DNA from 4 places in the Paenibacillus sp. V4I9 genome. Region 1 is predicted to be linked to each of the others. Evidence: riboswitches for the same ligand, from Rfam matches in the RefSeq annotation. Region 1 holds a riboswitch; each other region holds the start of a gene.
The links. Region 1 has a riboswitch for cyclic di-GMP ahead of QFZ81_RS09830 (response regulator). Riboswitches for the same ligand answer to the same signal wherever they lie in the genome.
Positions count from the first base shown of each region.

Region 2: another riboswitch for cyclic di-GMP. It lies ahead of QFZ81_RS34790 (IPT/TIG domain-containing protein); the one in region 1 lies ahead of QFZ81_RS09830 (response regulator).
Region 3: another riboswitch for cyclic di-GMP. It lies ahead of QFZ81_RS32930 (putative bifunctional diguanylate cyclase/phosphodiesterase); the one in region 1 lies ahead of QFZ81_RS09830 (response regulator).
Region 4: another riboswitch for cyclic di-GMP. It lies ahead of QFZ81_RS25320 (hypothetical protein); the one in region 1 lies ahead of QFZ81_RS09830 (response regulator).

Region 1 is NZ_JAUSZE010000001.1:2,144,585-2,152,590, forward strand. It holds gene QFZ81_RS09815 (exo-beta-N-acetylmuramidase NamZ family protein) at 1-801, shown strand, start outside; gene QFZ81_RS09820 (Rieske (2Fe-2S) protein) at 859-1,131, shown strand; gene QFZ81_RS09825 (hypothetical protein) at 1,266-1,430, shown strand; gene QFZ81_RS09830 (response regulator) at 1,482-1,844, opposite strand; cyclic di-GMP riboswitch class I at 1,964-2,052, opposite strand; gene QFZ81_RS09835 (hypothetical protein) at 2,396-2,743, shown strand; gene QFZ81_RS09840 (ABC transporter substrate-binding protein) at 3,008-4,117, shown strand; gene QFZ81_RS09845 (nucleoside hydrolase) at 4,188-5,120, shown strand; gene QFZ81_RS09850 (ABC transporter permease) at 5,148-5,969, shown strand; gene QFZ81_RS09855 (ABC transporter permease) at 5,974-6,762, shown strand; gene QFZ81_RS09860 (ABC transporter ATP-binding protein) at 6,778-7,839, shown strand; gene QFZ81_RS09865 (adenine deaminase C-terminal domain-containing protein) at 7,861-8,006, shown strand, end outside.
Region 2 is NZ_JAUSZE010000001.1:7,541,830-7,549,835, forward strand. It holds gene flgK (flagellar hook-associated protein FlgK) at 1-139, shown strand, start outside; gene flgL (flagellar hook-associated protein FlgL) at 164-1,090, shown strand; gene QFZ81_RS34750 (DUF6470 family protein) at 1,106-1,672, shown strand; gene fliW (flagellar assembly protein FliW) at 1,741-2,175, shown strand; gene csrA (carbon storage regulator CsrA) at 2,169-2,402, shown strand; gene QFZ81_RS34765 (flagellin N-terminal helical domain-containing protein) at 2,574-3,383, shown strand; gene fliD (flagellar filament capping protein FliD) at 3,536-4,492, shown strand; gene QFZ81_RS34775 (flagellar protein FlaG) at 4,547-4,903, shown strand; gene fliS (flagellar export chaperone FliS) at 4,878-5,303, shown strand; gene QFZ81_RS34785 (hypothetical protein) at 5,300-5,668, shown strand; cyclic di-GMP riboswitch class I at 5,796-5,886, shown strand; gene QFZ81_RS34790 (IPT/TIG domain-containing protein) at 5,960-8,006, shown strand, end outside.
Region 3 is NZ_JAUSZE010000001.1:7,141,019-7,149,024, forward strand. It holds gene QFZ81_RS32925 (BMP family lipoprotein) at 1-56, opposite strand, end outside; gene QFZ81_RS32930 (putative bifunctional diguanylate cyclase/phosphodiesterase) at 315-1,853, opposite strand; cyclic di-GMP riboswitch class I at 1,940-2,027, opposite strand; gene ilvA (threonine ammonia-lyase IlvA) at 2,089-3,345, opposite strand; gene QFZ81_RS32940 (S-layer homology domain-containing protein) at 3,670-6,030, opposite strand; partial or broken gene rluF (23S rRNA pseudouridine(2604) synthase RluF) at 6,294-7,008, opposite strand; gene QFZ81_RS32950 (chymotrypsin family serine protease) at 7,179-7,754, opposite strand; gene QFZ81_RS32955 (NAD(P)-dependent oxidoreductase) at 7,833-8,006, shown strand, end outside.
Region 4 is NZ_JAUSZE010000001.1:5,433,520-5,441,525, reverse strand. It holds gene QFZ81_RS25360 (winged helix-turn-helix transcriptional regulator) at 1-130, opposite strand, end outside; gene QFZ81_RS25355 (heme biosynthesis protein HemY) at 348-650, shown strand; gene QFZ81_RS25350 (YuzB family protein) at 650-871, shown strand; gene QFZ81_RS25345 (glutathione peroxidase) at 925-1,419, opposite strand; gene QFZ81_RS25340 (esterase-like activity of phytase family protein) at 1,588-3,078, shown strand; gene QFZ81_RS25335 (TIGR01777 family oxidoreductase) at 3,135-4,019, opposite strand; gene QFZ81_RS25330 (glycine-rich domain-containing protein) at 4,131-5,126, shown strand; gene QFZ81_RS25325 (MDR family MFS transporter) at 5,447-6,670, shown strand; cyclic di-GMP riboswitch class I at 6,782-6,876, shown strand; gene QFZ81_RS25320 (hypothetical protein) at 6,980-7,285, shown strand; gene QFZ81_RS25315 (hypothetical protein) at 7,607-7,873, shown strand; gene gloA2 (SMU1112c/YaeR family gloxylase I-like metalloprotein) at 7,985-8,006, shown strand, end outside.

The DNA of each region.
Region 1 (8,006 bases):
ACTTTTATTTATACGATGCTGTATGCTCTGGAAGATTGTGCGAAAGCAGGCAAGCCATTTGTCATTTTGGACCGGATCAACCCACTGGATGGGGTGACGGTAGAAGGTAATATTTTGAAGCAAGACTATCAATCTTTTGTTGGTAATTATCCGCTTTGTGTGCGTTACGGTCTAACTGCCGGTGAGGTGGCTACCATGGCTAACGATCAGATGAACTGGCATTGTAATCTGCATGTGATACGTGCTGAGGGCTGGGAGCGGAAGATGCAGTTCACTGATACCGGTCGACACTGGGTGATGCCCTCCTTGGGGATTCCCCGGTTTGAAACGGCATTGCTGTATCCAGGCACCTGTATATTTGAAGGCACCAACATGTCTGAAGGAAGAGGAACTACAGTTCCTTTTGAAATTGTAGGAGCTCCGTTCATCGACGCTCAACAACTGGCGGATGACATGAACAGTAAGAAGCTGCCTGGGGTCGTTTTCCGTCCGGTCTATTTTAAACCGACCTTTTCCAAGTTTCAGGGAGAGTCGTGCAGTGGCGTTCAGCTTCATGTGCTGGATACCCGAGCGATCCGGCCTTTGGAGACAGCTATCACACTAATGTATTCCATTAAGCGTAACTATGAGCAATTTTCTTTCCTGCCACCTCTTAAAGAGGGATCCAGACCTTTTATTGATTTATTGTGCGGGGATAAGTTGTACCGTGAAGAGTCATTAGATGTTTCGGTGTTGTTGGAGCAATTTCGGGACGAAAGCCGGGAATTCGCACAGATGAAACAGCAGTATCATCTATATTAAAATAGAACGCGACAAGATAGTTATTCGTAATGCCACCACTGCGAACGTGTACATTACGTGCTGGATGCGGACGCTGTCTCCGAAGGCGGTCACGCTGTCGTCACAATCGAAGGGAAGAGCATCAGCATTTACCGGATAAACGATGAATATTACGCTTTAAACAATTATTGCCCCCACCAAGGGGTGCCGATGTGCGCAGGACTCGTTTCTGGTACTACGCTTCCTTCGGACGTGTATGAATACGAGTACGGTAAAAAGGGTGATCATCCGCTATCCCTGGCATGGCTGGGTATTCGATATTCGAACCGGCAAATCTTTATTCAACGATAAGATTTGGGTGAAAACGTATAAGGTGAATGTGCAAGACGGTAAAGTTGGTATTAATCTGGAAAGAAAGTATATAGCGAGAATAAGCGGGAAATGAGGGATCGAAAGGGCTGAAACGCCTATTTGATCCCCTTGGATTGGATACCACAAAAAAAGTTGCCTTTGCCGACGCTGATGAAATTCCCGCCTGGGCCAAAACTTATTTTACAGCAGCGAGCGAAGCGAATTGGGTAGGTATGGCCCATTTCAAACGTTTATTTACGTATCCGGAGTTTATAATTATTTTGAAAACAAACGGATAATTCCAGAAAAGTGGATTGGCGAGGCATTCAGGTGGAGAGCATTGTGGGTATTCACGTATTCAGTACCTTTTTTACAGCTTCAGCTACCCTGTCTTTATCAAAAGGCTTCACAATAAAATCTCTAGCGCCAAGGGTAATGGCTTCAATAACAAAGGATTGCTGCCCCATTGCTGAGACCATAATTATCTTTGAATCGGTCTTGTAACTTTTTATTTCCTTTAATGCAGTAATACCATCCATCTCGGGCATTGTAATATCCAACGTAATCACGTCAGGTGAATGCTGTAAAAACAGAGAGATTGCCTCAAGTCCATTCGATGCTTCGGCTACAATTTCATGTCCTAATTCTAAGAGGATGTTCTTAATCATCAATCGCATAAAGATAGAATCATCTACAACCATTAGTCTTGCCATTATAATCATCACCTTTCAGAGGGACTTTCTACCTAGCTATTTACTGTTATAGATGGCTCGTTACATAAGAAAACTCCCCTTATAAGAAGAATAAGGGGAGTTGTGGATATGTCCCTTCCTTCGGTAACTGGCAAGCATAGCGACGTATTTCGCCTTAGCTCCTTTAGCTTTGCGTCACTAATTTTCATTAGCTTTGCTCTTATCGTATAACAGAAGAATTACTATTTATTCATTTATTCTAAAGTATAGCACTCTTATTATTAGTAATAAAGTACTAGTTTATTAAAAGTTGCCGCGAGGAAGCCCTTGATTTATGTTAACAAAGTTAGAGTTATGCTATCCGAGTGTTTTTTAACGTTTATCCGTCATTAATATCAATCAATATTTGTAAGACATTCGGGAAATTGGATCATTTAGATGTGATGTAGGTAAATAATGCCCTTTTTCAGTGAGAAAGACGAACGATTCTCTTGATTAATTCTGAAATCCTATGTATTATTAAGATAGATTTTAACGCATAAGGGTTGATAATTGATCTTGAAGGTGATTCCATGCCACAACTAGATTCTAATGAATACAAGAAGAAGCTGTGTCACCTCTATAACGAAATCTCCAAAGAGTTGTTCGGGTTTGGCACAACACTGCTGAAGGTTTCCATTGATCAAAACATTATTACTTTTCATGCCAAGCATCGCCGCTCACCACGATCAACCGCATTAGAGGGCGAGGCGCCAACGCTCAAACACGAAGTCGATTTCTATATGTCCTCCATATACAAGAAGAGAATCCGGGACAGGTTGGAGCAAGAACTTGGCTTATCCATGGATGCCGTATTAAGGGACTATGATCCGCCGACGCAATGGGCAATAACGAACATTATTCTTAAACAAACCGAATAGTTTTGTCGGGCGGTGTTCTCTTTTGATTTATCTTAAGAGGAAACCACATGTATACCAATAGATGTCACTTTACTTTGTTTACAATGAAGAGTGCTCTTGATTAGAAGCTTCTTTCTATCAAGGGTACTTTTCTTTTTTTTTTTCATATTGTAGTTAGATCGATACGCGCATATATCTGGGGTCTTGAAGAATACTAGTAAAAATTTAACAGGGGATTCACGCATTAAAATCATACATGATAAAACTTGGGAGGACGATGAAATGATGAGACAAAAAATGGTTCGTGGTTTAATTTCTTTATCTGTAGTAGGACTAGCCTTAACAGGTTGCGGCACAGCGCCTGCGAAGGACCAGGGCAATACAAGTGGAGCTACAACAGCACCCACAGCGGCTGCCACATCGGCATCCAAAGGGGAACCTACAACTTTAATCATCTCCACCTGGGGTTTTGCGGATGATTTCTTCAAGAAAGAAGTGTACGCGCCGTTTGAGAAAGAGCATAATGCCAAGATCGTTCTGGAAATAGGCAATAACGCAGAACGCCTGAACAAAGTGAAACAAGGCAGCTCGAGCGTGGACCTCATTTATTTATCTGACTATTACGCACAACAAGGAATTGAAGCGGGACTGTTCGATAAGATCGACCGCAGTCGGATTCCGAACTTGAAAGACATTTATGATTTGGCTAAGGCGCCACTAGGTGAAGATTACGGTCCTGCGTACACAGTAGGGCGATTGGGTATTGCCTATAATCCGAAAGCGACTACTAAAGAAATCAAGTCGTGGAGCGACCTGTGGAGTCCAGAACTCTCCAAGAAGCTGACACTTCCTAACATCACGGGGACAACTGGCCCAATGGTCTTGGATGCAGCATCTGTCGTTGCTGGAAATGCTACGTTTAATGAGGATCAAGCTTTTGCAAAAATTAAGGAGTTGAACAAAGGTGTCGTTAAATACTACGGCCAAACCTCCGAATTCGTAAACATGTTCGCGCAAGGGGAAATTGCAGCTGGTCCTATCATGGAAATGTATGTGAAGGATTTGAAAGCGGCTGTGCCAGAAACGAAGTTCGTCTCCCCGCAAGAAGGGGCTTATGCCGTTATGAACACGGTCAACGTGATTAAAGGAAGTAAAAATAAGCAGCTGGCTGAAGATTTCATCAACTGGCATTTGAGCAAGGAAGTACAGGAGAAATCAGCGAAAGCGAAAGTAGATTCACCTGTAAACACGACACTTCAGCTTTCGGCTGAAGAAGCTACGGGGATTACCTATGGCGCTGACGTCGTGAGTAAACTTCGCAAATTGGATATGAAATTCGTCAATCAGAATCTCAAAGCATGGATTGCCCGTTGGAACAAGGAAGTTGCTCAATAAATAAAACCAATCAAGGGTATATGCAAATATACCCTTGATTTCTTCAATAGGACTTAAAGGGGGCTTAGTCATGAAAAAAAAGGTCATCCTAGATGTAGACACGGGTGTGGATGATGCGCTAGGTATTCTCTTGGCCATCCGCAGCGGAGAGATGGATGTACTCGGAATTACAACCGTGAATGGCAACGTTTCACTGGACCAAGCGACTAAGAACACATGTAAGATCCTCCAACTGCTCGGGATGGAAGAGAAGATTCCTGTCGTTAAAGGGGCAGACAAGCCTTTAATGCGAGCTTCTCACTTTGAGCATCATGTCCACGGCAATGACGGGCTTGGCGGCGCTTTAAGCGATATGCCGGTTCATATGCAGACGACCGCTGGACATGCCTCCGATTTTATCGTGGAACAAGTGCGGAAGCACGCCGGAGAAGTCACTTTGGTTATGACTGCGCCATTAACGAATCTGGCTTTGGCGGTTATGAAGCATCCTGATCTGATTCATCAGGTCAAGGAAGTGATTGTGATGGGCGGCGTCGTTCAAGGCTTCGGCAATGTAACGCCCACGGCGGAGTACAATATGTACGTCGATCCGGAAGCCGCGAAGATCGTTTTCCAGGCAGGTTTTCCATCCTTAACCCTTGTAGGGTTGGATGTGACGCGTAAAGCGCTGCTGACCGATGATCATATCCGTAAGCTCGGAGATTCTCCCATAGCCCGATATGTGCAGGAAAGCACCGCGAATTATATGAAGCGTTACTATGAACGCAACGGGGTTCGGGCCTGTGCGCTTCATGATCCACTTGCAGTTGGAGTGGCTCTGAATAAACAGCTGGTCACGACACGCCATTATTATGTTGATGTAGAAACCCGAAGTGAGCTGTGCGACGGACAAACCGTATGCGATTTCCAGAACCGCTTGTCCAAAGAGGCTAATGTTCATGTGTGTACGGAAGTATCGGCTGACGAATTCCTCCAGCTTTTTATACACGCGCTGCGTGCCTAGCGAACCCAGGAACAGGAGTAAAGCTACATGAAAAAAACGTACTTATTTTTATTATTGCTACCGGGACTACTGTTCCTGACGGTTTTCATGGTGGTACCGATCCTTCTCACGATAGGTTCAACCTTTTTCGATAAAGGGACATTCACGCTTGGAGGGTACTTAAGTTTCTTTAAAGACCCTTATTTTTTCAAAATCGTGTGGACGACGCTGCGTGTCAGCTTGGTAACCACCCTATTTTGCATATTGCTTGGATTTCCTGTGGCTTATTTCATCTCCAAACAGAGTCCGAGACAAAAGGCGATCTTACTTGCATTAGCTATTTTTCCGCTGCTTACAAGCTCGGTTGTCAGGTCGTTCAGCTGGATGATTATTTTAGGTAAAAAAGGGCTGCTCAATAATGCCTTGATGGCCATTGGTATCATCCAAGAGCCACTCGATATTTTGTACACGCCAGTGGCGATGATGATTGGTCTTCTCCATTTATTTCTTCCGCTCATCATTATTACGTTGGTCGGTGTTCTTGAGAATATAGATCCGGATCTGATTAAAGCGGCGGAGAGCTTGGGAGCTAACCGATTTACGGCCTTCGTCAAGGTCATCGTGCCGCTTAGTGTACCCGGATTAATTATAGGCAGTATCCTTGTGTTTGTTGGAAGCTTGACAGCTTATACGACACCGGCTTTGCTCGGAGGCAAGCAGCGGGTTATTTCCACATTCCTCTATCAGAATGCGATTACTCTGAACGATTGGTATCTCGCCTCCGTCATTGCCGTGATTATGATCGTGATCACTTTCGTGGTTATCGCGCTTATGAACAAACTGGCTACTAAATTAAATCCGAAGGGGTAGAAGTATGCGGGAGAAGAATCGAGGACTGGCCTTATTTACGCTTCTTGTCTACATGTTCTTGCTCGGGCCGCTCGTCATAATTGCATTTGCTTCATTTGAGCCAGGGAGTGTATTGAAATTCCCACCGACAGGATTCTCATTGAAATGGTACCGCAACATTTTGGAAGTCAAGATGTTCATGACGACCGCGGGTACCTCTGTTATCGTATCGATGATCGGTAATTTGTTTGCACTGCTGCTTGGTATCCCAGCGGCGTATGCGTTAAGCCGGTTTGAGTTTAAGGGAAAAGGAGCGCTTAATGCGATTTTTATTTCCCCAGTGCTTATTCCAGGTATCGTACTTGGGTTTACGATGCTCAAGTACCTTATCGTCACCTATCACCTGCCGATCTATGCAGCTCTGCTGATTGGACATACCGTGATTATGCTTCCTTTTATCATTCGCGTTATTGCATCAAGCTTATCGAATTTCGATTTTGCGATTGAGGAAGCTGCGTTAAGTCTTGGCGCCGGTCAGCTTAAAACCTTTTTCAAAGTGGTCCTACCGAACATCAAGTCCGGTATTATCGCAGCCATTCTAATTGCATTTTTAGAATCATTTAATAATGTCGACATCTCGGTCTTTATGACAGGCCCCGGAGTCAGTACGCTGCCAATACAGCTGCTGACGTATGTGGAGAATCATTTTGACCCTACAATTGCCGCCATTTCTGTCTTACTAATGCTCTTCACTGCCGTACTTATGTTCATCATTGAACGGTTGATGGGTTTATCCTATTTCACCAAACGATAACGGAGGCTTTCATCCATGGCATTGCTATCACTGGAAAATATTTCGGTTGCCTATGACCAGCAATATATTCTGCAGGACTTCAACCTAAGTGTTGAAAAAGGAAGTCTGATCTCGCTGCTCGGTCCAAGTGGATGCGGGAAAACGACGACTTTGCGGCTAATCGCGGGATTTATAGAAGCAAGAGCGGGCAAATTTTCACTTAACGGAAAAGATTATACGTACGTTCCCGTCAACAAACGGAACTTCGGATTCGTGTTTCAGAGCTATGCTTTGTTTCCACACTTATCCATTTATGATAATGTAGCTTTCGGTCTGCGTCTTCGGAAAGTGAGTGGGGCAGAGATCGATCGGCGAGTCCGGAACATCCTCGATATCGTAAGCTTGTCCGGCTTCGAAAAGCGCTTTCCGAAGGAGCTCTCAGGCGGCCAAAGACAGCGGGTCGCTATTGCTCGAGCGCTTGTGATCGAGCCGGAACTGCTGCTCTTCGACGAACCGTTAAGCAATTTGGACGCTAATCTGCGTATTAATATGCGAGTGGAGATCCGCCGCATTCAGCAGGAGCTCGGTATTACTACAGTCTATGTATCGCATGATCAGGAAGAGTGCTTCTCCATCTCCGATCAAGTTGCGATTATGAATAAAGGCATCATTGAACAGCTTGGCGCTCCAGCGGCGATATTTAAATATCCAAAAACGGAGTTTGTGGCTCGGTTTATTGGCTTTACGAATTTTATTACCTTCGATTCAAGATTCGATGGAAACGAAGAGATTGCGTTAAAGGTGAAAGACTATATGTTCACCGTTACGAAGCATGCCAGCAAAGGAGAACAGTTGGGCAAGCAAGGCGCTATTCGTCCGGATGATGTCGTGATTGGAATGTCTGATGAAATCGAGGCAGGAGCGAATCGTTTGTCAGGTCATATCAAGGTCAGCACCTTCCTTGGAAGAAGCTATCAATACGTTGTCGAGACGGAGCTGGGAAATTTCACAGTGAATAAAGAAATGGAACTTCCTTACCTGAACGGTCAAGAGGTCCGGCTTCTTTTTCCTAGCGAGAAATTAGTTCTAGTTGAGTAATGTACTTGGAGGCGAAGGCAGATGCGTGTAGATTTACTGATTGAGAATGTACGAATTTATAATAGTTATTTTAAAACATTCATTCAAGGGAATGCAGCGATCTTGGATGGAAGGTTTCTATATATCGGGGAACGGGCTACCGATAGTTTCGAAGCGACCGAGCACTT
Region 2 (8,006 bases), 5.4 Mb from region 1:
AAGTGGAGTTTCATTAGATGAAGAAATGTCCGATATGATTAAGTTTCAACATTCTTACTCAGCTGCAGCAAGGGTTATGACCACTTTCGATGAAATGCTAGATAAAGTGATTAACGGTATGGGGATAGTAGGTAGATAATCGTACGTAGAGGAGGTATTATAAGTGGTCTTAAGAGTGACTCAAGGAATGATTCAATCGCAGTTACTTAGCAATATAAGTAACAATGTGAAACGAATGAGTGTAAGCCAAAACCAACTTGCGACAGGAAGAAAGATCAATAAACCTTCGGACGATCCAGTTGGAATTACTTATGCACTTCGTTATCGAAGTGAGATTTCCATTAACGATCAATATCAAAGAAACATTGATGCTGCTAAATCTGCTGTTGATCATACAGACACCGTCCTATCACAAATAAATGACGTCATGCAAAAGGCTAAAGAATTAACGGTCCAAGGACTAAACGGAACTAATCCGCAATCGGCGCTTGATGCGATTGGTATCGAAATGGGACAGTTATATGAAACTGCAGTAGGCCTTGGAAACGATCAATTAAATGGAAAGTATACATTTAATGGGCAATTTACAGATAAACAGCCTTATAATGTTGCGACAGCATCATCCGATCAAACTGATGATCAAAAGATAAACTTTCAGGTATCTGCTGGTATAAGCATTCCAATTAATCAAACAGGAAATGAAGTTTTTGGAGCCCCTGACACGGTTGCTAATCCTAACAATGACAACCTATTTAAGATTTTGAAGGGCCTGCAAAATGCTTTTTCTCCGACGCCTCCTGCAACGGCTAATCTAGCTGTTGCTAAAAACCTTCTATCGGATTTGACCAATCGTTTTGATAAATTCCTGACAGTACGATCTGAAGTAGGTGCGCGGGCTAACCGTATAGATCTCATGGATAACAGGATCAAAGATTTGGACGTGAACTTAACGGAATTGAGTAGTAAAACAGAAGATGCGGATATGGCTGAGACGATAACGAAATTAAAGACAGATGAAAATGTGTACCAAGCATCGTTATCAACAGGAGCAAAAATTATCCAACCAAGCTTGATTGATTTCTTGAGATAATAAGGAGGTTCAAACTTGAACATACCTCGATTATCTATCCACCAAACTTTTGCTCAGATTGGTTTAGATACGCAGAAAGCTCAACTTTCTATTGAATCCCCACGTGGGCAATTAGAAGTTAAGCAAGAAGCAGCATCTGTGGAAATTACTAGTCCCAAGGGAGAATTAAGCGTGGACTCATCTGCAGCGTGGAGCGCACTAGGGAAAGGCGATCATTTGGAATGGATGAATCAAATTTATAGCCAGCTGCAATCAGTAGCACTGCAAGCTATCGGTAAGATTGTTGAAGATGGTAACCGAATGGCCATGATCACAAATCCTAGTAACCCATTTGCCGAGATTGCCGCAAACCAAATGAATGAACTAAACCCTGTGCAGTATGTAGGTGAGGCTTCTAATCTCAATGTAAAGCTAAATTATGAAATGAGAAAGCCGGAAATAAATATTACGCCACATAAAGCCGAGATTCAATATACACCTCAGAAACCTCAGGTTAGCTATACTCCGGCGAATATAGACATTTATGTAAAGCAAAAGAATTCAATAGAAATAAATGTAAGCTCTTATGATTGGTATAAGTAGGTTATCAGCAATAATTTAAGGCAATAGCTAATGCTATTGCCTTAAATTATTGAAAAGGAGGATATAGAATGTTTAATTATATAAATGGGAAAACAATTAGCTTTAAAGGTTCAATTCTTGGTTTTAAGGATTTAGATTTATTTGAATTTGAGACAATTGATGAAAAGGGACCATTTGCTTATTTAAAGAGCATAGAAGAAAAAAGTATCGGTTTTGTTGTAGCTAACCCATTTACTTTTTTCCAGAACTATAGTTTTGAGTTGGATGAGAAAGATAAGACATGGCTGCAAATAAATACACACGAAGAGGTTCTTGCACTAGGGATCATAACTTTAAAGACACCATTTGAGAAATCAACGATGAACTTGGCAGCTCCGCTTGTTATTAATATTAACCATCTATCAGGTAGCCAAATTGTGCATGCACCTTCGAGAGACTTTAGTACCCAAACACCTTTATTCCCAAAATTCAACGAGAAAGGAATTGAGGGTGTAACATGTTAATTCTGACAAGAAAAAATGGTCAGTCTATTCTCATAGGCGAGAATATTGAAGTTTTTATCACATCGATAGAGGGCGATCAAGTAAAAATAGGCATCAATGCTCCTAATGATACCAGAATATATCGTAAGGAAGTTTTTGAGGCCATTCAGCAGAGTAATAGAGAAGCGATTACAGAGCTTCCGAATATCGAAAATATGAGAAAAATGCTGAATTTAGAGGATGTTTAGGTAAATAATTCAAAAGCAAATCTTGAAACGACAAAAAAATTAAAAAAATTAGTGATAAAGTACTAAATTGCTATAAACTTTCTGATCGTATAAGCCGAAATAATATATGTAAGGTCAAAGACCTATATAATCCACATGGATGTGGAATACAAATTCAAGGAGGAATTACAAATGATTATCAATCACAATCTTAACGCAATGAACTCTCACCGCAATCTCGTGTTCAACAACGCTCAACAAGGCAAGTCCAGCGAAAAATTGTCTTCCGGCTACCGTATCAACCGTGCGGCAGACGACGCAGCAGGCCTATCGATCTCCGAGCAAATGCGTTCGCAAATCAAAGGGATGAACCAAGGAATGCGCAACGCGCAAGACGGTATTTCCCTTGCACAAACGGCTGAGGGTGCAATGAATGAGGTTTCCGACATGCTGACTCGCATGAAAGAACTTACTGTTCAAGCGCAAAACAATACGTACAACGCGAACGACCGTACTGCAATGGACGCTGAATACACGCAATTGAAAACAGCGATCAGCGACATTGCTACAAACACGCAATTCAACGGCATCAACCTTCTGGATGGCAGTGGTACCGCTAACTTCACGATTCAAACAGGCGGCGGTGCTAACGATCAAGTAGTCATGGACATGACGAAAGCAGATATTAGTGCTTTGGCGTTTGGTGGTGTTAGTACGCAGGCATTGGCTACAGCTGAAAGTGTTACTGTCGATGCAGCTATCACAACGGTTAACGGTGCTCGTTCCGCTCTCGGTGCATACCAAAACCAACTCGAACACGTATACAACAACGTTGGCGTGAACGCGGAAAACCTGCAAGCTGCGGAATCCCGTATTCGTGACACCGACATGGCTTCTGAAATGATGAATTACACGAAATTCAACATCCTGCAGCAAGCTTCCACTGCGATGCTGGCACAAGCCAACCAAGCACCGCAAGGCGTACTGCAACTGCTTCGCTAATCAACAACTAGTATATAAAAAGAAAGGTCTTCGAAATCGAAGGCCTTTCTTTTTTGTAAGAAATTTTCGAATATCTTCGAAAAAAGCTAATTAATGACACCTCATTGTACGATAAATATAGTAGAGAACAAATAACTAAGGAGATGAATAGGATGGTTATGCGAATTACGGGTTTGTCCTCCGGCATGGATATTGATGGTATGGTCAGCAAGTTAATGAAAGCGGAACAGTTACCCATCGATAATCTCAATAAGCAGAAAACGAAGAACGAGTGGCTGCAGGATTCATACCGCGCAATAAACACGGCTATTTATCCATTAAGTGAACAGGGCAAGCAATTACAATATAGCTACAACTGGCCAACGGCTTCAGGAACGGATGGTAGTGGCAATCCTGTCTTCACGCAGGCAGATCAAGATGCCATTTACGCAAAAATAAACAGTTTTGTATCGGCTTATAACGATACAAGTGTTGCTATGAAATCCAAGTTGGATGAAACGGTAGAGCGAAGCTATCAACCACTTACTAGCGATCAAAAGAAGGCAATGAGTGATGATGATATAAAGAATTGGGAAATTAAGGCCAAACAAGGTCTTCTTCGCGGAGACACAATTGTGTCAAAGGCATATTCGGAATTTCGTTCCGACTTGACAACTGGAGTGACTGGAATTGCGTCGACCTATAAATCACTTGCTGATATTGGTGTCACTACGGGTGCTTATAACAAGTTCGACCCTTCAATAGCCGGTAAATTATTAGTTGATTCAACTAAATTAAAAGCTGCTATTGCTGCAGATCCGCAAGCCGTCATTAATTTATTCACGACACATGGTACCGGTACAGATCGTGGTATTGCACAACGGATCTATGAGGATGCCGGCAATACGATGTCGGAGATTTCGAAAAAGGCTGGTTCGACAAACGGATCGTATACTAGCACTTATACGTCTCTTGGCAAGAAGGATAACGATCTTGCTCAAAAAATTGCAGATATGACAGAAAAGCTCAACAAGAAAGAGGACCACATCTATAGAATGTTCAGCACGATGGAGACAGCAATTGAAAAAGGGAATTCACAAATGAGCTGGCTGCAAAGTCAAATGGGTTAATTACATTGTAGCAGTAATTTTTGGAAATATGCTCAATGGAAAGGAGGAAACCTATTGGACATTCAATCCAAACTTCCCAAAGTTCAAATGACGTCAGTAACAAAGGATGTGTCTGAGCCGATTAAGGCAACAGGAGAGTATGCTGAAATTAAAGAAAAGAGCAAGTCACAAATACTAACGGTTGGGGAGAAAGCGTTACTTGATTCAATTAATAAGGCTAATATAGCCGTTCAAGGTACCCCACATGAATTTAAGTATAAAATACACCAATCAACTGGTGATGTAATTGTGCAAATTTTAAATAAAAATACCCAAGAAATCATTCATGAAGTTCCATCCGAGAAATTTATCGAATTGGTGGAGAAACTTCAGGAGCTGTCAGTGGGTGCAATCATCGACGAGAAGAGGTGAAGAAGAATCTATGCTTCACGCACAGAATCAGTATTTAAACGCCCGTGTCCAGACATCTTCCCCTGGAGAACTTACTTTGATGCTTTTTAATGGTTGTATTCTTTTTATTAAACAAGGGATTGCTTGTATGGAGAAAAAAGATTTTGCAGGGAAACATACAAACTTTTCAAAAGCGCAGAACATTATTGAAGAGCTGCAATCTACTTTAAATATGGAATATGAAATCTCCCATAATTTAAGCAGTTTATATACGTTTCTTCAAAGTAAGCTATTCGAAGCCAATGTTAAGCTTGATATCGAATCTGCCCAGTATTGTGTCACGATGTTTGCAGAATTGCGAGATACGTGGAATGAGGCGTTGAAAAGTTTGAAGAATGGGGAGAAGGTACAGCAAGTATGACCCTATCAACTCCAATGGAACGCTTGTTAGGTAACTTGATAGAAACAACAAGTCAAATCTCTCGATTAGATTTAGATGAAGAAGTAAATGAAAGTTTGCTTCTTTCTTTACAGAATAATCAGGTTGAGTTGCGGCATCAAATCGAAGAAATATTATTGGAAGAGGGACGCTCTTTCAATGAACATGAAAAGCCATACATCAAAGAATGTTTTATGTTGGAACAAAACAATCTCGAGAAACTTAAAACGATCCAACAATCTTTGGTTGGAAAACTTCAGCGTATCAACTCTGGTAAAGTTTCACGAGAGCTATATCAATATGAAGAAGAGCAGAGTGTTGGCTTTTTTATCGATAAAAATCGGTAAAGCAAATATATTGCCGAAAAAACGAGGAAATACTTGTAAAAAGTACTAGGAAAATACTTGCGAAATAAATAATAAGAAAATATACTAAAATAGTAAATGGGTATTAGTTCCAAAGATATAGAAAATGAGAATAGATTGGCAAAACTATAGTGATATAGTGACGCAAAGCCATGGGTCTAATCGCTTATCTTAGTCGATCAGATTGCCAGGTTGCCCATTTGTTTGGTCATACAAACAATAGCAACCTGCTATTGTTTTTTTGTGTATAGATGTAATAGAGGAGGGATATTTATGAGACGAATGAAGCAATGGTTAGTAGTGATATTGACCTTTAGCATGGTTTTCAGTGGTTTGATGCTACGAACTTCGGGAGCTGCAGAAGCGGCAGTCAATGATTATGTAAGTGTTACCAAAACGGTTTCTCCTACAACGTTTACAACAGAGGATACGGCGGATGTGACTTTGAATATTACCGGCACCCCGCCTGTCAATGTAGTTGTGCCGAATGATGTTGTACTTATCATTGACAAGTCGGGAAGTATGGCACCGGGCTACAATAACGGTGAAGATAAAATGACGAATGCAAAGAATGCCGCTAAAGGTTTCGTTGATTTGATGGATTTGACAAAGCACAGGGTGGCGGTTGTGGATTTTTCATCAACCAATATGATCGGTAGCATCCCCTTTACAACGGATAAAGACATTGCTAAGAATTACATAAATGGAATTCAAGCAAATGGTGGTACAGCGACTGGCGATGCTATTCAAGCAGCTATTAACTTGCTGGCAGATCATCGTCCTGAAGCGCAACCAGTCATCGTCATTATGACAGATGGAGACGCTAACCAACCTTCGAACGACCCTTACGGGTATGCGAAACAAAAGGCACAGGATGCTAAGGATGCAGGTATTATAACCTATACAGTTGCACTGCTCCAACCGAGTGAGAATCCTGATACAAGCGGACCAAACATATTGCTTAAAGAAATGGCCACAACGGCAGCACATCATCACTTCGTGCTTGGATCAACCGGTTTGGCTGAAATATATGCAGCCATTGTTAAAGAAATTGGCTTGGCGAGCGCCTTTGATGTTACAGTGACGGATATTGTCGATTCGAATTTTGAAATTGTACCTGGCTCGGCAGACAATAATATCCCTAAACCGACAATTACCGGCAATACACTAACTTGGGATTTTAATGAATTGAAAAATAGCACTCTTTCATTCAATTATAAAATTCGTCCGGTAAGCAAAACAAAAACAGGGACATACCCGATTTCGACAGCGAGCTCAGTTATTACTTATAAGGACTATGCAGGTGCAAGCCGATCGAAGTCCATTCCGAGTGTTAACGTTAATGTCAAGCTTCCAGCGCCTCAAGTTACATCGCTTGATAAGTCCTATGGTCATCCGAAGGGCGGAGAGACGGTTGTTATTAATGGGAATCACTTTGTCAACGGGGCAACTGTTCAATTCGGAACGATGAGGGCTAGTAATGTAGTATTTGTGAGCGATACACAATTGACGGCAACTGCTCCTACCGGGAAGCAAGGCATTGTTAGTGTTACAGTAACTAACCCGGATAGTCAACAAGCGTCAGCCTCTTACCAATATAAAGCTGATCCAATTGTCGCGGTCATAGATCCAAATAATGGGCCTTTGGATGGCGGTACGCTTGTGTATGTGACAGGGAACTATTTTATGAGCGGAATCTCTGTATTGTTTGGTGATAAACCTGCATCGGTAATCTATATGGATTCAACATATTTGAAAGTAACATCCCCGAAGGCAACAACGCCTGGTCCAGTTGACCTTACGTTTACGAACCCGGATGGAACGAATGCTGTTGTTTCTGGAGGATTTACGTACAATGAACCTCCGAAGACAGATCCGGAAATTACGTCAGTTACACCAAACACAGGTGTTATCACTGGCGGAAACCAGGTCTATGTAAACGGGAAAAACTTTAAGTCTGGTATGACAATATTTGTAGGTGGAAAACAAGCGTCTACTACATATGTATCAGCAACGCAATTTTTAATCACTGTTCCAGTAGGTGATAGTGTTGGTGCAGTAGATGTTTCAGTAGCGGATTTGAACAATAACTTATTCACGCTGACAGGTGCCTATACCTATACCGCTGTTCAGTATCCGATACCAACCATTACGTCGATTGTGCCAAATACCGGACTTGTTGCAGGTGGTGAAACCATCTATGTAAACGGCACGAATTTTGTAAATGGCATCTCACAAGTAACAATTGGCGGAAAACCTGCTTCTACAACCTACATGAGCAAAACAAGCTTGAGAGTAATAGTTCCGGCTGGAGATGTAC
Region 3 (8,006 bases), 5.0 Mb from region 1:
AGAGCTAATGCAGAAACCGTTACAGCCATAAGAGCTGTTGAAAGCATTTTCTTCATCTTAATTACCCCCATAGGATCATTTAATTAAAAACCATGAAATCTCACATCGTAGGTTGACCAAAATTAGTTAAATTATGTAAGACTGGCTATAAGCTTGAGTGTATCATTTTGAAACCCAACAGAAAAGCGATACACGAGCTAAACAACATAATTCGTTATGTCATACAAGTTGACATGGTCTTTTTGTAAGCCCCTACAATATAGGTTCCAAGCCCCAATTATTTATTATACTACCACTGGTTAATAAAATCTAGATTACCCTTTGTTAATTTTATCGTTCATAAGCCTCAGGAATTGTTCGGGTCCTAACGGGCTGCTGAACAGCATTCCTTGCACTTCCGTACACTGCAAAAGTCTCAAATGCTCCAGTTGTTCTTCGGTTTCAACACCCTTTGCAATTAAATTCAGACCTAGACGGTGAGCCATGCGAATAATGGCAGCAGCCAGCAGCTGATTCTCATCGTCGTCGACCAAATCCCGGATCAATGTACTATCCAATTTAACGCTATCGAGCGGCATTCCTTCGAGCCCGCTTCGTGTAAATAGGCCTGTACACAAGTCATCCATAACGATACGCACACCAAATTTCTTCAGCATAATCAATTTTTCACTAGCCTCTTGTACATTGGAAGATGTGATGCTTTCCGTAAGGTCCAGCTCCACCAACATCGGATCCAACCCTGTTTCTTTCAAAACAACAGCAATTTCTTCAATAAAATGCTCATCTTTAAACTGCGAAGCCGTTACTGGTAGGGTTATTCTCAGCGGTGTGTAGCCATCGTCCTGCCAGATTCTCATCTGTCTGCACGCCGTTCGTACAGCCCATTTCCCGATGGGTATCATGAAACCCATTTCCTCGGCCGCTTTCTTCCAATCCATGCTAGGTGTGAGGAGGTTGTCTCCCTTGCTCCAATATATGATCGCTTCCATTCCGATTAATTTCCGATTTGTTATTTCATATTGAGGCTGATATAGGATTTCAAATTGATTGTTGTCTAAGGCCAATCGCAGCTCTTTCTCCATGTGAGCTTTGCTCTTGACCATAGCATCGATGTCAGAGGCATAGAATTGAAACTGGTTATGTCCTCGGTTTTTGGCCTCATACATCGCTTCATCTGCATACGCCATCAGCTGCTCAGGCAGCTTGCCATCTAACGGATACAGAGCTATCCCTATACTAGCTGTTATGGTTACTGGCATGCCATCTAGGATAAAAGGCTCTTCCAGAGCCATTTGAATTCGGGAAGCTACAACTCTTGCATCTTCAGGCTTTGTAAAAGATTCTAGTAATATAGTAAACTCGTCGCCACCTTGGCGGTACACCGTATCCGATCCCCGCAGGCAGCCCAGTAAACGTTCTGCTGCAAGGCGAATTAAACGATCCCCATAAGCATGACCTAATGAATCGTTGACATCCTTGAATCTGTCCATGTCCAAGAACATAACAGCCGCCATCTGTTCACTACGCTGCGCATGCAGGAGCGCCCGCTCCAATCGGTCATTAAACAATCGGCGATTAGGTAATCCCGTTAATGTATCATGATAGGCCAAGAAGGCAAGTTGTTTGCTCTTTTCTTCCTGCTTCTTACTAGTAAGAAGCAGTTGTCGGACACTCTTCGCAATAAACAGACAGATTAGCGCTTGAAAAAGCATACTAATGAAAACGTAAGGCGAAAAGGAGAAAGAAGAAGCAGCAAGTAGATTAACGGTCAACAAAAAGAAGCCCAGCACGCCTAGATAGACCAACGTTTGCGCTTTCATATGCTGTATCCACTTAGAAAATATGCCTCTCATTCATGAACCTCCTTATCTGATATTTAAAAAAGGCTATTCCGAATCGGAATAGCCGTAGGTGTACCTGTCTAGGTAAACTGCAACCTGTCGGCAGCCAGCCATCATTGTTGCGAGGGCAACCTTAGATCTGCAGCTTTGCGTCCTTACCTTTCGATAAGTTTGCCTTTACGATATTAAGGAAATAAGCGGGACTAATTAACTATATCATAGTCATTCCACATTTGGCTATTTTTCCTTAAATAAGCAAGTTAAAGAGCTTGGGGTCTTTATTTATTTCTATATAGCCATAATCTTTCTGGGATAGGCGCTCAATAAGCCCCTCATAATCATCTTTATTTTTGAGCTCTATGCCGACCAACGCCGGAGCATCGTCGCGGTTATTTTTTTTCGTATACTCAAATCGGGTAATATCGTCTGTGGGTCCTAAGACTTCTTCCAGAAATTCGCGCAAGGCCCCAGCACGCTGCGGGAAATTAAGAATAAAGTAGTGCTTCAAGCCTTCATACACGAGCGATCTTTCTTTAATCTGCTGCATACGGTCGATGTCATTGTTGCCGCCGCTGATGATACAGACCACATTCTTACCGCGAATCTGCTCCCGATAGGTATCGAGTGCTGAAACGGGGAGTGCGCCAGCGGGCTCAATGACAATCGCGTTATTGTTGTAAAGCTCAAGAATGGTTGTACATTCCTTGCCGGAAGGGACAATTACAATATCCTCCAACTTTTCTTTGCAAATGTCAAAGGTAAGCTCGCCGACCCGCTTCACGGCTGCACCGTCTACAAACTTCTCGATCGTGGATAAGGTCACGACCTTCCCCTGCTTGAGCGCTTCCGTCATGCTTGCCGCGCCTTCTGGCTCTACACCGATGATGCGCGTTCGTGGAGAAACACTATCCACATAGGTCGCAACTCCCGCTACAAGTCCACCTCCGCCAATCGTTGCGAAGATAAAGTCAGGAGATTCGGGCATCTGATTCATGATCTCAAGGCCAACCGTGCCTTGCCCGGCAATCGTACGGACATCATCGAAGGGGTGTATAAACACCTTATTCTCTTGAGCACAGTAGGCTTTGGCATGGTTAGAGGAATCATCGAATGAATCACCTGTGAGAATAACTTCAACAAACGATCCGCCAAATAGCTTAACTTGGGAAATCTTTTGTCTAGGCGTTGTCGTCGGCATGAAGATTTTGCCTTCAATACCGAGCTGTTTACAGGAATAAGCCACACCCTGCGCATGATTGCCGGCGCTCGCACACACGACACCCGCTTCGCGTTCCTCTGGCGTTAAACTTTGAATCACATTATACGCTCCACGAATTTTGAAAGAACGAACAATTTGCATATCTTCACGTTTAAGATAAACGTTGCATTCATACAAGTTAGAGAGCAGCTCATTGCGTTGCAATGGCGATGGTTCGATCACCCTGCTGAGCACATGATTGGCCCTAATAATATCTTCCAAACCTACTTTACTGGAAACAACCATTTTCTCTTACTCCCTTTCTCCACATTGTGCTATTAAAGTTTTAAAGATTATTGTAACACAACTCTACCCGCCTGTACGAAAATAATATTGGTATAGCAAATATGCTGCTTACATCGTCATCATTTTCGGCGTTCTGTATTTCCTAGTTCGATATGTGTTCCCAATGTTCTAAAGCTAGGACTTAAGTTGTGTTGTAACCTCATCAAAGAGGGCACGATCTGGAGCTCGGTCAACCACAAGAAGCCTCAAAACCCACTTGTTAGTGGATTTGAGGCTTCTTTTAGTGATATTAGAGGAGTTAGCTAACTCCCCTCAACCACTTAGTTAGTAATAGTAACGAGGCTGCTCCTGAAGCTCAGACCGTCTTTGCAAAAAGCGATAGAAGGCGCTGGCCGCCTGTGCTTTGGTCACTTCTTGCTGAGGTACGAATTGTCCATCGTCCAGAGACATAATATTCAGCCCCACCACAATGGCTGCGTCGCCAACATGCTTAAGTTTAGCAGCATCTGCGAAATTGCCATTGAAGATGCCATCGAACTTCGTCAGGCTCTTGTAGCCAAGCGCCTTCACGATCAGCTGTGCCATTTCCTCCCGATTCATCGCAGCTTCTGGATTGAAATCAGCACCTACATCTAACAAACCGCGATCAACCGCATTTTCGACATAGGCAAAATAAGGAGAAGATTTACTCACATCGGCGAAGGATGCCTTCCGTTCTGCCCCGTAATAAATACCACCGTTACCGCCATTCATGGCAATAACGAGCATTTTGACCAACTCACCACGTTGAATGGTTTGATTCGGATTCACTTTGCCATCCTTCACATCCAGCGCTTGATAATCAAGCATAAGCTGAAGCTCATTTTTAGCCCAGTGATTGTCAATGTCGCTTACTGTCACTTTATCCAAGGAAATCACTTCACCCGTTTCACTATTCCGCCATTGACTAGTTTGCGCATCCAAGAGGAAAGGTTCACGGTTAAATTTAGGAACGAGTGAATAGACAAGCTTTGCATCTAGTTTCCCGTCTGTTTTCAGATCCATGGATTGCGGGACATCCCCAGCAGCCACCATGACTCTGTATTTCTCCAGTGGAATCCCACCGATGAACCCGGTGCCTTCAACCACATAATTTAACTTGATGTCGAACTGCGCGAGCCAAAGATCCTTGGCTTTATCAATGGCCAGCACCTGCGGCTTCTGCTGTGGATATGGCAGATTGCTGATAGAGAAGTGATAACCAACAATTTGGCCGGTTACACGATCGATGCTTACCGTCACTTCTTCATTCCCGGCATTTACGCCATCAATCACGCGCTTAAAACTAATATCCCAATTGCGCATATGCTTCAGTTGATCTTCCGAATAATTTTTAGCCGTTTGTACACGAAGCAACAACTGATCGGTATAAGCAGTAAGCTGCTTTTTCACAAAATCAACACCTGTTGTTATCGCATCTTCCAGGGCAATTTTACCCTCTATATCTTTATCGGCATCAGGACCATAAGGGGTGTAGCTGCTGAAATTCGTAATCTCTCCGGTCTTGCTATTCACGCTAGCCCATGCACCTTTGCCGACAATTTTAACTTTAGAATCCTTCTCAGACGTCTCATTCCAACTTAAATTCCAATTTGAATTGGTTTCCCCTGTTTCAGGGTTGGTGAATTCATTATAAGATGCTTCTTGGATTTTGTAGTCGGAGGATAGGTTGAAAACCGTTGTCACCTTCTTAACAGCCTCTTCCTTAGTCAGGTCCAAGGTAGCTTCTGGCTTAGCAGCCAGTGGCTTGTCGGTTAACGGCTTATTCCCCTCAACATCCTCCAGCCCTTTGACTGGGCTCCAGATCTCACCGGTTTCTGCATTCAGGGAGAAGCCGCCAAGCATGTAAGAAATAATCGGCAATTTCTTACCTTTGGCACCGTATGGAATCTGGTAAAGTAAAGAAAGATTCGCCTTATCGCGGAACATTTGGGCAGCTTTCTCCTTAGCAATCGGCGTTACATTCTGCTGAAACGTGACATTATCATCCCAATTGTAGTTATAATTCGTAACCTGTCCGTCCCCATTGACGACCACATTGATACCATTTAGAGCAAAAGGCACACCGCCAACAGATCGATCGAACCGAATATTGTACTGGTAATTACCATTCAGCGGCGTACGAAATGCATTCTCCTCTGAATCATTGTATACAAGTTCCTTCTGCTTCTCTGGGTTCATTTTGCCAACAAAGGCAGAAGCGACTTCCTTGGCAGCTTTGAAATCCACCTTCGGTGGATAGCTAGGTTTATGGTCAGGGTCATTGTCATTCATGGAATAGGAAGTCAGCGTTCCGTCCAAGCCGTTAATCGATATGTTTAAAGAGCCGTAATTCCGATCTTTTACCATTTTGGAGTAATTAATGTTCCACGTCGGGAAATTCCGGCCATTCATGTTGTAATAAGCATTCAAACTGATGGATTGAAACGTATAACCTTCCGGCAGCGTTATGTAGGTCTTAGCTCGTTCAATGGCTTGTTCTTTGGTAATTTTGGCATCCAGCTGCTTATCATCTTTACCGGGAGATACAGGGGGTGCAATGGACGTGCTTCCTACAGCAGCTTCAGCCGCCCAAACCCCAGGTGCAGCAGTGAGCAGCAGTGTCGAAGCGAGTACCAACGTTCCTGCTTGTTTGATTAATTTCAAAGTCATCTTCCTCCTCAACGTTTTACGTTCCAAAATACAGCTTTAAAGCTTTAGAAACATAGAGATTCCATAATAATCCTTGACGTTTAAAACTGGAAAAAAGTTGCTTTAGAAACTCGATTACTGCTATATATTTTTAATTACACGAAATGTCATTGGTTCGAAACGGTTTATGTTCAAAAAATAATAATTTTGAGCAAAAAAGCACATGTCTGAGCACTCCATTGTCGGGTGTTCATACATGTGCGATTCTTATACTGAAACTATCGGTTTGATTGGGTGTTCTCTTTGCTAAGTGTATGCATTAAATCCTGCATTTCACCTTGCGTCAAATTCCGCCATTTGCCAACCTTCAAATTACCCAGATGGATATGCATGATCCGAACCCTCTGCAGACGCACCACCCGATAACCAAACGCTTCGCACATCCGACGAATTTGCCTGTTAAGCCCTTGTGTGAGAATAATTCGGAAAACGCGGTCACCAACTTGGTAAATCTCACAAGGCTTCGTCATCGTGCCAAGAATTCGGACCCCGCTAGCCATTCCTTGCAAAAACATCGGTGTAATCGGTCGATTGACCGTCACGATGTATTCTTTATCATGGTTATTCTCCGCCCTCAGAATCTGGTTCACGATATCTCCGTTGTTGGTCAAAAGGATGAGCCCCTCAGAATCTTTATCCAGTCTGCCGATCGGAAAAATACGCTCAGAATGCCCCACGAAATCAACAATGTTGCCTCTGATATGCGCTTCGGTTGTACTTGTGATCCCTACAGGCTTGTTGAGTGCAATATAAACATGTTCCTTCTTCTCGCCAATTGGTCGACCATCGATCCGAACCTCATCCCCAGGGCCAACGACGCTCCCCAGTCCGGCAACCTCACCATTAATCGTAACGCGCTGCGCCTCTACCCACTTGTCCGCTTCCCGTCTGGAGCAAACACCGGTTTCGCTAATAATATTTGTTAATTCTCATGCTTGGGAAATTCCCTTCTATGCCGTAATCAAGTACCTACTATTATGCTGGATTCGCTCACTCGGTTCAAGTAGCATTCAAAGGGATCTATGTAGGGAACATATTGCCAAAAAAAAGATCGCCCCTCACACTGATCATACCAGATGTGCACGGGGCGATCTTTGGTGGATCTATTTCGACGATGTGGCGCGAACGACACGTAGTTGCTTTAGCATCTCTGCCGATAAAGGTCGAACATAGGCATAATTCCCCTTTGGAGCAGCCCCTGTAACTCTACCTGCCTTGAAACCTCCAGTTCCTGCAGGAATGGCTACCCGCAAACCAAACGTATTCAGAACGCTTGCAATCGGGGTACTAACAGAACGAGTGCCACTGCCCGCAAAGTTCAAAGCAGCCGCAAACCTACCTCTCATCCAGACAGAGCCTGAATCACCAGGCAATGATATGTTATTCGGTGCTGTAAGCAAAGTCTGATTGCGGAACTGTAAGGTGGCATTGCCAAGCTCACGGTAAGGTCCAACATTAAATTGCATACCAATACTTTCGACAGTACCAATAACAAGTCCGGTTGTACGCCCTGATTTAAAAAAACGGTCACCGACACTGTAACTTAGTAAATGACCTTGTGGAACAATCAATTGGCCCGTTGAGCTGACCAAGTAAAAAATAAATAGATTCTTGCACCGTCTGAACAAAGGGTTCAGGACCGATGAATCCGTTATGACAAGACAAGACAATGCGAGCATATCTCGGGGAAATTCCCACCCCCGAGTGTGATAAGCGTATAATAATGATAACCATTAAAGAAACAGGGAGGCCCCATCATGCATATTCTCATATTAGGAGCCACAGGAAGAGTAGGAAGAAGAATTTTTGAAAAAGCACTAGCGAACGGACACGAAGTCACTGCACTCGTTCGAAGCATTGAGAAACTGCCGGGAATTCACTCTGAAGGCTTAACCATGCTTCAAGGGGACGCTCGTAACGGAGAAGATCTA
Region 4 (8,006 bases), 3.3 Mb from region 1:
GAAGCACGAGAAAAGCCCATTTTCCACCAATAACTTCAAGTGTTCTTTCAACCGAGCATTCGATTTCTTTGGGTACTTTAGGAACATAGTTGCTGAGTGGAGCGACTTTTTCATTCTCTAGGGTTGACATAAGACCGCTTCCTTTCGAATTGAATGTATGGAACTAACTTTTATGTAAGTTAGTTACTTCCGTGTAATTAGTGCTCTTTGTGCTCACTACTATGTATTTTAAAGTTCGTTTAGTGAATTAGCAAGAAGTAAGGGATGACTTGGGACAAAGGTTGATTTCGTGCCTTAGATTCTTTACAATAAGAAATAAAAATTAATGTTTCAGGAGATGTGTACATATGAACGTCAAAATTTCGCGTAATGCTGCAAAAGTACTTCAATTGGAGCTTGATAAAGAAGAAAACAAAGGATTATTGGTTCGCGTTCAAGTGACTCATTCGCACGGTGACCATGCTCACTATGGTTTGGGTCTTGACGATAAATCAGAAAATGACGTCCTTGTAAGCACAGATAAAGGTATTGACGTTATTCTAGATAAAAATGAACCTTTGCTGGATGGTATCCGTATTGATTACTTCTACACACCAGAAGAAGGCTTCATGATTACGAACCCAAGCAAGGGGAATCACGGAGATCACTAATGCGCAATGATATTCGCATTTGTGATAAATGCAAACACATGAAAGTGAAGACCGCCCTTTCTAAGATAAGTGTCATTGCACCCGATGCTGAAGTCAAAGTTGCCTGCAAATCATATTGCGGTCCGTGTTCCCGGTTTGCATTTATATTTATTAATGGACGCTATGTGACAGCACCAACAGAAGACGAAGCGATTGAAAAGGCAAAAAAGTATGTAAAATGAGAAAAAGCATCCGCCCACTTTGGGGTTGGATGCTTTTTTACATTCAAACAAAATTAGGCATGAACAGCTGATTTCTCTAACAGCTTGCGAATTTGGCTGTCTATTTTGCTTGGTGAAGTGGTAGGGGAGAAGCGTTTAATCACATTGCCTTGCTGATCAACTAAAAACTTTGTGAAATTCCACTTGATGCTTGAGCCGAGAAGACCAGAAGCCTGCTTTTTCAGGTGTTGGTAAAGCGGATGGGCGTCTGCGCCGTTAACATTGATTTTGGAGAACAACGGAAAGTTAACACCGAAATTAATTTGGCAAGCTTGCTCGACTTGAGCATCGTCGCCGGGTTCCTGGTCCTTAAATTGATTGCACGGAAATCCTAAGACGCTAAAACCTTGTTCCTTATATGTGTCATGGAGCTCTTGAAGTCCTTCGAATTGAGGAGCAAAGCCGCACTTCGTAGCGGTATTCACAATAAGCAGCACTTGACCTTGGTAATCAGCAAGAGACTTTTCTTCACCGCGGATCGTGCGAACTGTAAATTGATGAACATTCAAAAGGGCCGCCTCCTTTGTTTTATTTTACACAAATTAATTTTACACAATTTTAAAAAGTTTGAACAGCTATTTTTAATTTACAATTTTTTCATATCCCTCTGATATTCCACGAATATATAAACATTATGCTTATCACAGTGATAGTTTATTAGATGATGGAGGGTTCATATGAAAAGATTACTGAGAAGAAAGCGACTGCTTATTGTACTTGCGGCCATTTGTGCCGTTTCTACAACAACTGTCGTATCCGCAGGACAAGCTACGTTAGAGGCTATTGCTGTGAAGTTTCAACTAACTTCCGGTGGGAAAACGCTTACCCTTGATAAAGATCCCGTTGTCATTAACGGAAGCACATATGTTCCTCTTCGCACCATTGGTGAAGCACTTGGTAAACAGCTCGAATGGAATGAATGGAATCAATCCATCTCGCTCAAAGATATTCCTAAAGTGACTGGTAAATTTGAGTGGAAAAATGCTCCTGTGCTTGAAAAAGGTATCCAAGAAGGCGGGTTCTCAGGTCTTGTTCACTTACCTAAAGATGCTGCAGATACGTTCTATACGTTGGCGGATCGTGGACCCAACGGTGAAGTAGGTAAAGATAAACTTCGCACATTCCCGATCGACAACTACATTCCACGTATTTATAAATTCAAAATTACGAACGGAAACATTGAAATCTTGGAGACGATCAAACTATCGCTTCCAGATGGCAAATTAGATAAAGTAAGCAATAGCAAATACATAACAGGACTGCCGAACTTGATTGGAATCGATGAAGTGCCGTATGATGAGAAAGGTGTTACGAAGCTGGCTTATGATCCGGATGGTCTTGATTTGGAAGGTATCGCTTATAGCCCAACTGACGATACATTTTGGGTTTCAGATGAATATCGCCCATCCATTCTTCAAGTGAAACGCGATGGCACGATACTAGGACGTTATGTCCCTAAAGGCGCTAAAGACAAGCTCGTTCAAGCTGGTGCTCAAACGCCAATTTTTGATACACTGCCTGAGGTATACAATACACGTATTTCCAACCGTGGATTTGAAGGTGTGACTATTTCTCCAGATGGTAAATTCTTGTACACATCCATTCAAAGTCCAATGGCAAATCCAGATAAGAAAACAGGGGAGTCTTCGAGAAATCTGCGTATCCTCAAAATGGACTTAGCCACAAAGCAAATCGTGGGCGAGTATGTTTATGTCGCTGAGCAAGCTGGCATGTTCGTCAAAGTGAACCAAAAAGATATCGTGATCAGTGATCTCTCCGCACTATCCAGTAATGTACTGCTTGTAGATGAGCGGGATAAGAATGCGGGCGCTGACGCACAGCTGAAACGAATTTACAAATCGGATTTCTCTAAGGCTACGAATATTTTAGGAAAAGATACAAGCAAAAACCTGGAAAGCCTATCCGTTCAGCAGCTCAAAGATCAAGGTATTCAACCAGTTAGCAAGGAATTAATTGTCGATATTGCTAAACTAGGATACCCGTATGAGAAGATTGAAGGCTTGACGGTTGTTGACAAAAATACGATTGCGATTGTAAACGACAATGACTTCGGTATTAGCTATGATGATAAAGGCGTATTAACACTAACAAGCGCGCCAACTCAATTACAACTTATTCAAGTTTCTGACGACTTATCCACGAAATAATAAGTAAACGAAAACCCAGCTCATCGAGGCGCACTCGGTGGTCTGGGTTTTATTATTTAAACAATATCAGCGAGGGCTTTGTCTACGAAAGAATACTTAAACGTAAAGCCATGCTCTAATAATACGCGAGGGAGTACCTTCTGACCTTCCAAAAGCAGCGTAGATAACTCACCGAACATCATTTTTAAAATAAAAGCAGGAAGCGGGAATAGATTTGGTCTTCGCATCGCTTTCCCTAATGCCCGTCCAAACTCCCTGTTCGTGACAGGATTCGGCGCTGTCGCATTAACAGGACCTATAATCGCTTCGTTCTGAATGCAAAAATCAATAAGCCTCACCATATCATCAATGTGAATCCAGGAGAGCCATTGCTTGCCGCTGCCTATGGGACCGCCAACACCAAGCTTATAAGGCAATGCCATTTTTGGGAATGCGCCTTCCTTGTCGTCTAGAACAAGTCCAACGCGGACTTTTACGATGCGTGTTCCCTGTATCTGATCAGCCGCGTCTTCCCACTGTTCGACTATCCTCGATAAGAAATCGACAGGACGGTGCGGACTTCGTTCGTCAAAGGTTTCGGTTTCTGATGTACCATAAACGGACATTCCTGAAGCATTAACGACGACTTTCGGTTTCACTTCCATGTGTTCTACAAGCTGAGCCACTTGTTCAGCTGCCTTTAGCCGAGAACCAACGATTCGTTCCTTGGCCGCAGCTGTCCAACGCTGATTAATCGACTCTCCAGCCAAATTCACTATGGCATCCAGTCCTGCGAATGCGCTTGAATCCGTCTTTAGTTGATCCCAAGTAACGGTGCGTACATGCTCTACAACAGCTCTGGGTGAACGTGAAATATTGATGACTTCATGACCTTGCTTCTGCAAATGAGAAATCAATCGTTTACCAATAAACCCGCTGCCACCGGTTACTGCTATTTTCATCCTTCAGCACCTCCTTTCTTTTATTATAGGGCCTATATACAATGTTTTCCAACTGATGTTATTCTTCTCTTTACATTACTGTGTTATATTGGAAATAGGGAGGGATGCCAAATGTTTCGTTTTTTATTCCGAAAATCACCCAAACCGTCCAAGAGAAGCCGCATAGGGAAATCCAAACCGAGCTTTCGAGCTTCAGATTTACCCCAAGGGCTTGGTTTGCTAGAAGGTGTTCCGTTAGAACGAATCGTTACTAAGCTGAATAGTGCTCTTCCACTTGATTATGTAGAAAGACTCCAATATCGCGTAAAAGCTGGGAATTCTTCCATGTCCGATGACGAGTTTGCCTGTAAATGGTTTGAATTAAAACGATTTTTCCTGATGAATCTCATTTTAAAAAGAACCCCGATGTTTAGCAGCGAAATCGATGAGATTTGGCATGAGATGCTAATGTTTACGAGAGAATATCAGCGGTTCGGGGATCAATTCGCAGGTGGCGCTATTCATCATTCACCTGAACGCGAACCGAAGCAAATGCCGGGTGAACGTGCTTGGTTCGATTGGGTATATGCGCACTTGTTCGAGTTCGCTCCAACGAGTTCGCGGTGCTGGAACGGATTTTTCCGCAATCCGCTGGATGAGCAGCGAACAGATTTGCTTCGCAAAGCGAATGATGAAGAAATCGCCGAGCAATGGTTCGATATGGAGCAGGCGAAGCGGTATCCAGAAGTTGCAGAGACGATCCGCATACTAATCACGCAGGCGATTAACGAAGCCAGACAATCAACGAACAGCCGCAGGTTTGAGGATACAGGATGGAAGGATTCGATAACAAATCCGAACAACATGGTGTATATGGCAGGAGCCATGATGTTCTTCTCCATTCAGGATAATAATAACTATACAAGCGGGATGAACGCTCAGTGGCCTGCGAATGAAACCAATAACCCAAATAACAAGCAAAGTAACTGCTCTTCATCGGGTTGTGGAGGTTCTGGAGGCAGTGGCGATAGTTCTGGAGATCAAGGCGGCGGCAGCAGCTGCAGCTCCGGATCGGGCTCTTCATGCTCGTCAGGGTCGAGCTGCGGGTCTGGTTGCGGGGGAAGTTAGGTTAAGTTGTGAAAGCAGTATTCCGTTCGTGGAATCGGATGACTCTGACAAGGCTTCATGCGGGGAAGCGAATGGACATTATAAACACTTTTTGCACTCTCTGCCTGAGAGTGTTTTTTGTTTGGAGCATACAAGGAGACCGAGACTAAAATGGGGAAACCCATCCCCAACCATCCTGTCACGAACCCGTAGCCCCAAGTCCACAGATTCGAAATTAGAACAAATTGGAGACACATATCGTCATTTTTCGTGTATAATTGGAATTCGGTGTCGATTTCTTTGACCTACGGTAAATTAAGCGGCGATAGGAGTCCTTTCAAATGAATCGGTTACGTGGTTTTCTAAGTTCTTATCATCCCATTGTACATACGTTAATTCTTGGAACCGTAATGGCTAGGGCTGCGTCCTCCATGAGTTTGCCTTTTCTCGCGATTTATTTAGCCAGGCATACGTCGATGAGTGCGGTGATGATCGGAATTGTCATCGGGATGGGTTCTTTGGCTGGAACCGTAGGCGGTTTTATAGGGGGCACCTTATCGGACCGATTCGGAAGACGTATTATCATGCTGGCTGCTCTTTTCGGCTGGGCGTTCGTGTTCTTAGGTTTCGGTATGGTTAAACTACCAATCCTGTTTATGCTGCTCAATATGCTGAACGGCTTGTGCCGATCTTTTTATGAGCCCGTGTCGCAGGCTTTGATGGCAGACCTCACAGAACCTGAGAAGAGACTTAAAGTATTTTCGATGCGGTACATGGCGATTAATGTTGGTGTTGCTGTTGGGCCACTTTTGGGTGCTTTTTTCGCTACGATGAACGGTGCGCTGCCTTTTCTCATCACTGGAATCATTTATTTTATTTATGCGGTCACCCTTTACGCACTGCTCATCGCGTTTGGCATCAAGAAAATCGAGGGTGAGAAGAAATCTTCGGTTACCTTTGGTTCTGCTTTGCGAGTGATTCGCAGTGATTTGACTTTTCGCTTGTATATCCTTGGCGGTATTATTGGAGCTATCGGTTACTCACAGGTGATGGTGACACTTTCGCAATATTTGGAGCAGAACTTTGTAGACGGTGTGAAAATGTTTGCGATCTTAATGAGTGTAAATGCGATCGTGGTTATTGCCATGCAGATTCCACTTACTCGTTTGGCAGAAAAGTACACGCCCCTCGCTGCGATTATATTTGGCAACCTAATGTTTGCGTTAGGGGATGTTGGCTTTGCATTCTCCCACTCGCTGGTATGGCTTATTATTTCGATGGGTATTTTCACCCTTGGTGAGATTCTAAATTACCCTGCTGCTAATATGTTGATTGACAAATTAGCTCCCGAGCAAATGCGTGGCACTTATTTTGGCGCTCAAACATTAACGAACATAGGCCACTTTATTGGGCCTTGGTTAGGTGGGTTTTTGCTCGTTTCTTATGGTGGGAATACGTTGTATGTTCTTATGGCTGTTCTTACAATTACGGGATCCATTTTCTATTGGAGAGGCACGATTCGTCAAATTACGGCGAAAAATACGTCGAAAAAAGAAAATTTTTGAAAAATATTGCAAAATTAGTTCTTTGGAACTATTCGATTTCAAATCGAGTTCCCGTATCCTTGAGAGTGTAGATATTTATTACTCTTAACTCTTCAGATATTTAGTAAGACATCTCGACAAAGGCAAAGCTGGCGAAAGCCAGTGACGCAAAGCTAAAGGGGCTTACTTGTCCTGCAAACCGGACTCGCAGCCAGCCAGCCGCCGAACGATTGGGTATCAACATCCGAACCCCTCCGATCGGTTCACTATGGTGGGGTTTTTTCTCTGTCATAACAAATTTATGTAAAAATAAAAGGAGGATCCAGCAGCATGCAGTCTGAAGGAATACTACAAGAAGAACAAAAAGTGACTTCGCTATGTGGTAATCATGTTGCCCGTTTGGTGCCTTCCTCGGATGGACCAAAGCTCATGATCAATCGGGAAGAATACGCGTTAAATGAGGCTTGTTGGGATGTTGAAATGTTTCACGGGAGAAACAATAGCATCTTGATTTTCTACTGGAAGGGCGAAGTTAAGCTTTCTGTAAAAATGCCGCCGATGTCGCAAATTGAAGCATTTTTGACAAGGCTTTATCAATGTTTATCATCCAAATTAAGAACGGTACAGCCTATCTAGGCGTACCGTTTTTTTTATTGCCAGCTGTAAGGGAATTGTAAAGACAAAATCATTGTCACAAATTGACACGAGCTGATGTAATGAATGTCAAATGTTTTAGTAGTGCTTTGGAACTGTTATTAGGGGGATACATAGCATTATTTTGGCCAATGTCCCTTATGTAGCAGGTTGTGGCTTGTGGTTCGATCATCATTCCAGTGAACTTGAGCGGATGGGTGAAAAGGTTGAATTTAAAGGGGAACCCGAATTGCGCCAAGTGCGGCACGTGTTGTTTATGATTACTATGGAGGGCGTGAGACCTTCGGCGATACCGATGATATTATGCGCGGGGTAGATAAAGCGGATTCGGCGCAGTTCAGCAAAGAAGATATTTTGAATCCGAGTGGATGGGATTTATTATCTTTTATCATGGATGCTCGAACGGGTTTAGGGCGATATCGCGATTATCGGATTAGTAATTATCAATTGATGGAAGATCTTGTGCAGCACTGTGCAACGATGTCCGTTCATGAGATTATGGAATTGCCGGATGTGAAAGAGCGTGTGGCGCGACCCAAGTTGACTATGTGCACGCTGAGGAAGTTTTGAAGAAAATTGTTGAAACAATGAGAACTGACGGATAAAATAAGTGAAACGGACCGCAGGAGGGGGAGTTCCCGGAATGCGATTTTTCACTAAATGGGGACAGGGGGGAATGGAGTGGAGTTAGAACAAATTCATC